Linked DNA regions of Zobellia alginiliquefaciens. The protein of the gene in region 2 binds, or shares a complex with, the protein of the main gene of each other region. Links are inferred from orthologs where the notes say so. Each region holds a gene or a part of one and is shown on either strand. Other genes may lie near its edges. The genes, in order: tsaD and tsaE.

Region 1 (3,232 bases), 810 kb from region 2 along the record:
CATTACAAAACCGAATTAGATTGGGTAGTGCCGTGGGGTTCGCATACCAATCCCCGCCGCCATTATATTTTAAAATAGCAACTTCTTGTGCCTGAACCTGTGCTAATGCTAGGGTGAGGATAATAACAAAATACGAAAGTTGTTTCATTTGTAATCAAACTGAATAACCATAAATCAAATGTATGAATTATGATGGGGATACGAATTGCTCTTATGTGTATTGTTTTGCACGGCGATGTTACAATACGTTCTAAAATTAGGAAAAGCCTAAAGCAAGCAATAGTAAAATGAAATCGGAAATTATTAACCGTTATTGATCATATTTACCGTAGTGCAGGCTACAATTGCCGCAGTTTCAGTACGAAGACGGTACTCGCCTAGGGAAACGGGTAAAAAACCTTTCTCATAGGCAGTTTTAATTTCATTTTGGGAAAAATCACCTTCCGGACCAATAAGAATGGTTATGTCTTGATCAGGTGCAACTCTACGTTTTAAATCAACTTTTTCCTCTTCTTCACAATGCCCAATGAAAAGAAGCCCTAGTTGTTCTTTTTCAATGAAATCCTTGAAGGGTATGGCTTCGTTTAATTTTGGTAAATAGCTGCGTAAACTTTGTTTCATAGCAGATTGAATTACCTTTTCCAACCGTTCTTTTTTTATGATTTTTCGCTCTGATCTATCGCAAAAGACGGGTGTGATTTCATCTACTCCTATTTCGGTAGCTTTTTCTAAAAACCATTCAAAACGATCGTTATTTTTGGTGGGGGCTACTACTATATGAAGCCAATGTGCCTTGGCGTGTTTTTTCTTTGTAGAAATAATTTGGGCTTTACATTTTTTTTGGTCGGCAAATAAAATTTCGGACTCAAAAATATAGCCTTTTCCATTGGTGATGTGCAGTACATCGCCTTCCTTTTTACGGAGTACTTTTACAATGTGCCTACTTTCTTCTTGTGAGAAAGTAAACTGCGAAACACTCTTGTCTAAATCTGGATTGTAAAATAGTTGCATAGCACAAAGGTATAAACAATTTTGAACGGTTACGGTTCACAATATGACGTGATAAATATTAACCAATGTTATTTGGAAGACAGAACATATCGTGCCTTTGCGGTAACATCTTGCTTGGTGAATTGGTTTTGTTTATATTTTAAATGACCTACAATGCCGATCATACCTGCATTGTCCGTGCAATATTCAAACTTAGGAATAAACGTTTTCCAACCTCTATTTTTTTCTGCCATTTTCAGTGCGTTTCTAATTCCGGAATTGGCACTGACACCGCCTCCTATGGCTATTTGGGTAATTCCTGTCTGTTCTACCGCTTTTTTGAGCTTATCCATTAAAATATGAACAATCGTTTTTTGAATGGATGCGCAGATGTCGTTCAGGTTTTCTACAACAAAGTTTGGGTTCTTGGCGGTTTCTTTTTGAACAAAATATAAAATGCTCGTTTTTAATCCGCTGAAACTAAAGTTTAGGCCATCCACCTTTGGTTTGGGGAAGAGAAAGGCCTTAGGGTTTCCCTCTTGTGCATATTTGTCTACCAATGGTCCACCGGGATAGGGTAAACCTAAAATTTTTGCACTTTTATCATAAGCTTCGCCTACTGCATCATCTAGTGTTTCCCCTAAAATTCCCATGTCAAAATGGTCTTTAACCAGCACAATTTGAGTGTGTCCACCGCTAATGGTCATGGCTAAAAAAGGGAATTCTGGAGCGCCATCTGGTTGCCCTTCAATGAAATGCGCCAAGATGTGGGCTTGCATGTGGTTTACTTCGATCAATGGGATGTTGAGACCCAAAGAAAGAGACTTGGCGAAAGAGGTGCCCACAAGAAGTGACCCCATCAATCCTGGACCGCGTGTAAAAGCTATGGCAGATACTAGTTTTTTGTCGATATTTGCTTTATTCAAAGCTTGGTGTACTACCGGAACAATGTTTTGTTGGTGAGCCCGTGAGGCAAGTTCAGGAACGACACCCCCATATTCCTCGTGAATCTTTTGAGTGGCCGTAACATTACTGAGCACTTTTTTGTTGCTTAAAATAGCAGCGGATGTGTCGTCGCAAGAAGATTCAATAGCAAGAATATAAATAGTTTCGTTTTTCACCGAGTTTGGAATAAAAGTTGACGTCGCAAAGGTAAAACATAAAGATCTATCAAAAAACTTAGAAAAATACTGATTAGAGCCATGATGGTGATCGTGCTGATCTGTATTTTGGGTACGGTCATACTTTCTTTGCCGTTCGTTCAAACAAGTTTTGCCAAATATGCCACTGATAGCCTAAACAAAGATTTTGGAACAAATATTAATATAGATAAACTACGTATATCCCTGATTACTTGGGATACGAACCTTGAGGGTGTTTATATTGAAGATTACCAAAAAGACACACTTTTTTACGTTAACAGACTTACTACTTCAATTCTGAGTGTTCGGAATCTGAGCAAGGGAAAACTGGAGTTTGGTGATATTAAAATTGACGAGCTCGATTTTAAGTTGAAAACTTATTTAGATAATAGAAATACCAACTTAGAGGTATTTATAGATAAGTTTGATGATGGCCAGCCACGAAAACCGGGTACAGATCCTTTCTTTTTTTCGTCTTCAGATGTGGAGATTTCAAATAGTACCTTTCGTTTGATAGATGAAAATTTTGAAAATGAACTTTTACTGGATTTTAAAGAGCTGAATATTGCCGCATCGGATTTTCAAATTTTAGGCCCTCAGGTGTCTGCGGATATCAATACAATGGCCTTTAATAGTCAGCGTGGTATCAACGTTGAGCAGATGTCCACGGACTTTAAGTATACCAAACAACAGATGCGTTTTGATTCCTTGCGAATACAGACGGTTGGTTCTCATTTAAAGGGAGATTTGGTTTTTGATTATGAGCGAAAAGATTTTGCCGATTTCTTGAATAAGGTGAATCTAAATGCCGAATTTGTTGAGTCTGAGGTTGCTTTTGATGAGATAAACCTACTGTATAATCAATTTGGAAAGGGAAAAACGGTCAATTTTTCTTCAAAAGTGAGTGGTGTATTAAACGATCTGGATACAAAGGAACTTTTTCTACAGTCTGATAATACGGGAATAAGGGGCGATTTTAATTTTAAAAATCTATTCGTTAGAAAACAGCCGTTTATCATGCGGGCCGATATGAAAAATGTAACCTCTAGTTATTATGAGTTACGTTCGTTAATGCCTAATATTCTGGGTAAATCGTTACC
Region 2 (3,142 bases):
TGTATTCTAGATCCGTATAATTGGCTCCATCACCAGCTCCGGACTCAATTAAAACTCGGTGACCGTTTGATGTTATTGCGTTGACCGCATCCGGAGTAAGGCAAACTCGCTGTTCTTGGTATTGATTTTCTTTTGGGATGCCAATAAAAAGCTCGCCTTTTTGACGAAGAACTTCCAAGGTTTCCTCTTGTGGAAGCAGTTGTTGTTTGCTAAAAGGAGAAGAAGGTTGATTCATAGTTTTTACATCTAATCGTGTAACACGCGATTAACAGTAAAAATACGACATTTAGTTGAATTTAGTGTGAGATTACGGGCTGTGATATGAGAAAAACAAAGATGTAAATCAGAATTTAAGATTCAGCCAATTGTTTAATTTATGCTGAACTTCCCTGAAGCTAGATTCAATGTTATTTGTAGGAGAAGGGGTGTCTTTTTTTTCGAACTTGGCCTGGTCTTCTTTTGGAGAGTGTTCAGAAACTTCAGAAGAAATGAATTTATCCAATTTGGCATTACTGGATCGTGCTGCTTGTTTTTTCTTTAAAGCGGTCAATTCAGCTTCCATAGCTTCTAGGTCTATGCCGTGAACGTATTTGTCTACAAGTTTTAATCTGATAAAATAAACAATAGGTATAACTACCATGCAGACACCTAGAAGATATAGTATTTCATTTTCGTCAATCTTAGTGATGTCCTCACTTAGAACACTATATAGTTGGAAACTATACATGGCTATAGGGATTAATAGAACATGGTACCACCATTGTTTACAGGTGATAAACCAGATAATTAGTAACGATAGAGGGACAAATTTACCTATATAGAAATAGAAGGCAGTTGCTACATCTTTATATCCGTTGTCCGTAAATTCAAACCAAAGAATGTTCCAGCTTGCATCCGATTTCGCAGGTATGTACTTGTAAAAATAAAATATTAAGGGAATCATGGCTAGGAAGAAAGCTATTAAACCCTCAAGAATTAACTTTGTTCGTATTTTGTTTTTATCAGCCATAATCAGTATCATAACTCTAAAGATAGGATTTTATTGCAAAAAAAAAAGGCACTTAATTAAAAGTGCCTTTTTAATAAAAAACAGGTTTTTATTTTCGTCTGCCTCCATCAATTTCTGCAGTCTTTTTGTCAATTGCATTTGTTTCGTACAAGCTATCATCTTCAGCTGTATTAGAAGATTCACAAGAAACGGCTAAAAGAGCTACACATGCCAAAAGGCCAAATACTAATTTTTTCATTTTCAGGGGTTTTAAATTATTAAAGATTAATTAGTTATACAGGTCAAAAGTAGGAAAAAAAACTTCCTAATGTACGTCTTTAAATGTTAAAGGCAATCCATTAATCCGAAAAAACGTACACGTTGACTAATTTAACAAGTTTTATACAATAAATAATTAACCCAAACGATGTTTTCGACGATCGGTAACTAAGTTTACGATATTTTGATTTTTCGGGTGGTCATATCCACGATTTCAATATCTATATTGGTACTGTTTTCAGGTAAGAAAGACTCAATTTTACTGGGCCACTCAATGAAAACCCATACATTTTGATTGAGATAATCTTCAAAACCCATATCTAAGGCTTCCATTTCGTCATTTAACCGATAAAAATCAAAGTGATACGCTAATAGATGGCCTTTTTTGTTTTCATATTGGTTTACAATGCCAAATGTGGGGCTGTTTCCTGCATCCGCAACTCCAAGGTATTTAGCAATCGCTTTAATTAAAGTGGTCTTGCCTGCTCCCATGGGGGCATGAAAAAGGAGAACCTTGTTTGTGGACTTCTCAATTACCATCTTGGCAATTTGGTCAATTTCCTTTTCGGTATAGGTGATGTTCATTATATAAATACTTCTATTTTGGTGATAAAACTACGAATGGAATGATCATCTCTTCTAAAGAAATTCCTCCATGTTGGTAGGTGTTCCTATAATAGCTAACGTAATGATTGTAGTTGTTGGGGTACGCAAAAAACAAGTCGTTCTTGGCAAAAATGAAAGAACTACTCATATTAATACGTGGTAAATGAATATGGGCAGGGTCCTGCGCCGCTAGTACATCCTTATCCTCATAAGTTAGGCTACGACCGGTTTTATAGCGTAGGTTGAGACTGGTTTCTTTATCGCCAATGACCTTGGAGGGTTGTTTAACGTTGATCGTGCCATGGTCTGTGGTGATGATCAGTTTCATTCCCATTTGTTGTGCCTGCTGAATTATCTCTAATAAAGGAGAGTTCTTAAACCAACTTTGAGTTAACGACCGGTAGGCTTTGTCGTTACTTGCCAGCTCTTTAATGACTTCCATTTCTGTTTTTGAGTGGGAAATCATGTCTACAAAGTTGTAAACGAGCACGGTGAGGTCATTGTCTTTTTGGGATTTAAAGTTTTGGCATAAGTTTTTACCTTGCTTAAGGGTGCTTATTTTGTGGTACTCCCATTTTAAATTTAGACCTAAACGTTTTATTTGCTCACCTAAAAAATCGGATTCGTGAAGGTTTTTGCCTCCTTCGTCCGTATCGTTCTTCCACCATTGAGAATATTTTTTTTCCATAGCCATGGGAGTGAGGCCTGAAAAAATTGCATTCCGTGCATATTGGGTAGCGGTGGGTAAAATACTGAAATATGATTCTTCTTTATTCTTTTTGTAAAACGAGCTAACCGTATCCTCTAAAGCATACCATTGGTCATATCGTAAATTATCAATAACAAGAAGGAGGGTGCGAGAATCTTTCAGCTCGGGTTGTACAAGCTCTTTAAATAAGGTGTGCGAGAGTACGGGACCGTCTCCGTTAAACCAGCTTTCGTAATTTCGCTCTACGAATTTTCCAAAATGGTTGTTGGCTTCGGATTTTTGAGACTCAAGAATCTCAAACATGCTACTGTCCTCAATATCTTCCAATCGTAATTCCCAATATATTAATCGCTTGTAGAGGTCTGTCCATTCTTCAACTGAGTTCACCATTGATAAATCCATGGCAATTTTTCTAAACTCTTGCTGATAATTGGATGTTGTTTTTTCTGAAACTAAACGGGAATGGTCTAAATTTTTCTTTAACGATAATAGAATTTGGTTTGGGTTTACCGGTTTAATAAGGTAATCGGCAATTTTGGAGCCAATAGCCTCTTCCATTA

Evidence for each region.
Region 1: the proteins of tsaE (region 2) and tsaD are in contact, whole or in part, in a crystal structure (PDB 6N9A), measured with the Thermotoga maritima proteins. The link is inferred for Zobellia alginiliquefaciens from one-to-one orthologs. Residues at the interface, in WP_004082108.1 of Thermotoga maritima: Leu37, Gly38, Lys46, Lys57, Val59, Lys60, Ser61, Thr63, Phe64, Thr65, Leu66, Met67, Val69, Pro71, Tyr82, Arg83, Leu84, Asp86, Asp88, Phe89, Asp93, Ile128, Asp130, Glu131, Arg134; in WP_004082750.1 of Thermotoga maritima: Cys10, Asp11, Arg49, His50, Leu82, Gly84, Gly135, Gly136, Glu154, Thr155, Leu156, Asp157, Asp158, Ser159, Glu162, Asp165, Lys166, Arg169, Leu170, Tyr175, Lys213, Thr214, Leu217, Tyr218, Gln221, Arg222, Asn324.

Annotation. Positions count from the first base shown.
Region 1 is NZ_CP119758.1:3,934,560-3,937,791, forward strand. What follows is about bases 96-2,990. They hold tsaD (tRNA (adenosine(37)-N6)-threonylcarbamoyltransferase complex transferase subunit TsaD), read right to left. Parts: upstream 2,112-2,990; coding sequence 1,080-2,111; downstream 96-1,079. Other genes in these bases: P0077_RS16205 (DUF4159 domain-containing protein), read right to left, coding at 96-148; P0077_RS16210 (16S rRNA (uracil(1498)-N(3))-methyltransferase), read right to left, coding at 304-1,011; P0077_RS16220 (translocation/assembly module TamB domain-containing protein), read left to right, coding at 2,193-2,990. Outside these bases: more of P0077_RS16205, read right to left, coding at 1-95; more of P0077_RS16220, read left to right, coding at 2,991-3,232.
Region 2 is NZ_CP119758.1:4,742,992-4,746,133, reverse strand. What follows is about bases 148-2,952. They hold tsaE (tRNA (adenosine(37)-N6)-threonylcarbamoyltransferase complex ATPase subunit type 1 TsaE), read right to left. Parts: upstream 1,853-2,952; coding sequence 1,442-1,852; downstream 148-1,441. Other genes in these bases: porX (T9SS response regulator signal transducer PorX), read right to left, coding at 1,866-2,952; P0077_RS19615 (hypothetical protein), read right to left, coding at 1,098-1,247; P0077_RS19620 (hypothetical protein), read right to left, coding at 344-1,021; P0077_RS19625 (alanine dehydrogenase), read right to left, coding at 148-235. In the rest of the region: more of P0077_RS19625, read right to left, coding at 1-147; more of porX, read right to left, coding at 2,953-3,142. UniProt on the Escherichia coli protein: Required for the formation of a threonylcarbamoyl group on adenosine at position 37 (t(6)A37) in tRNAs that read codons beginning with adenine.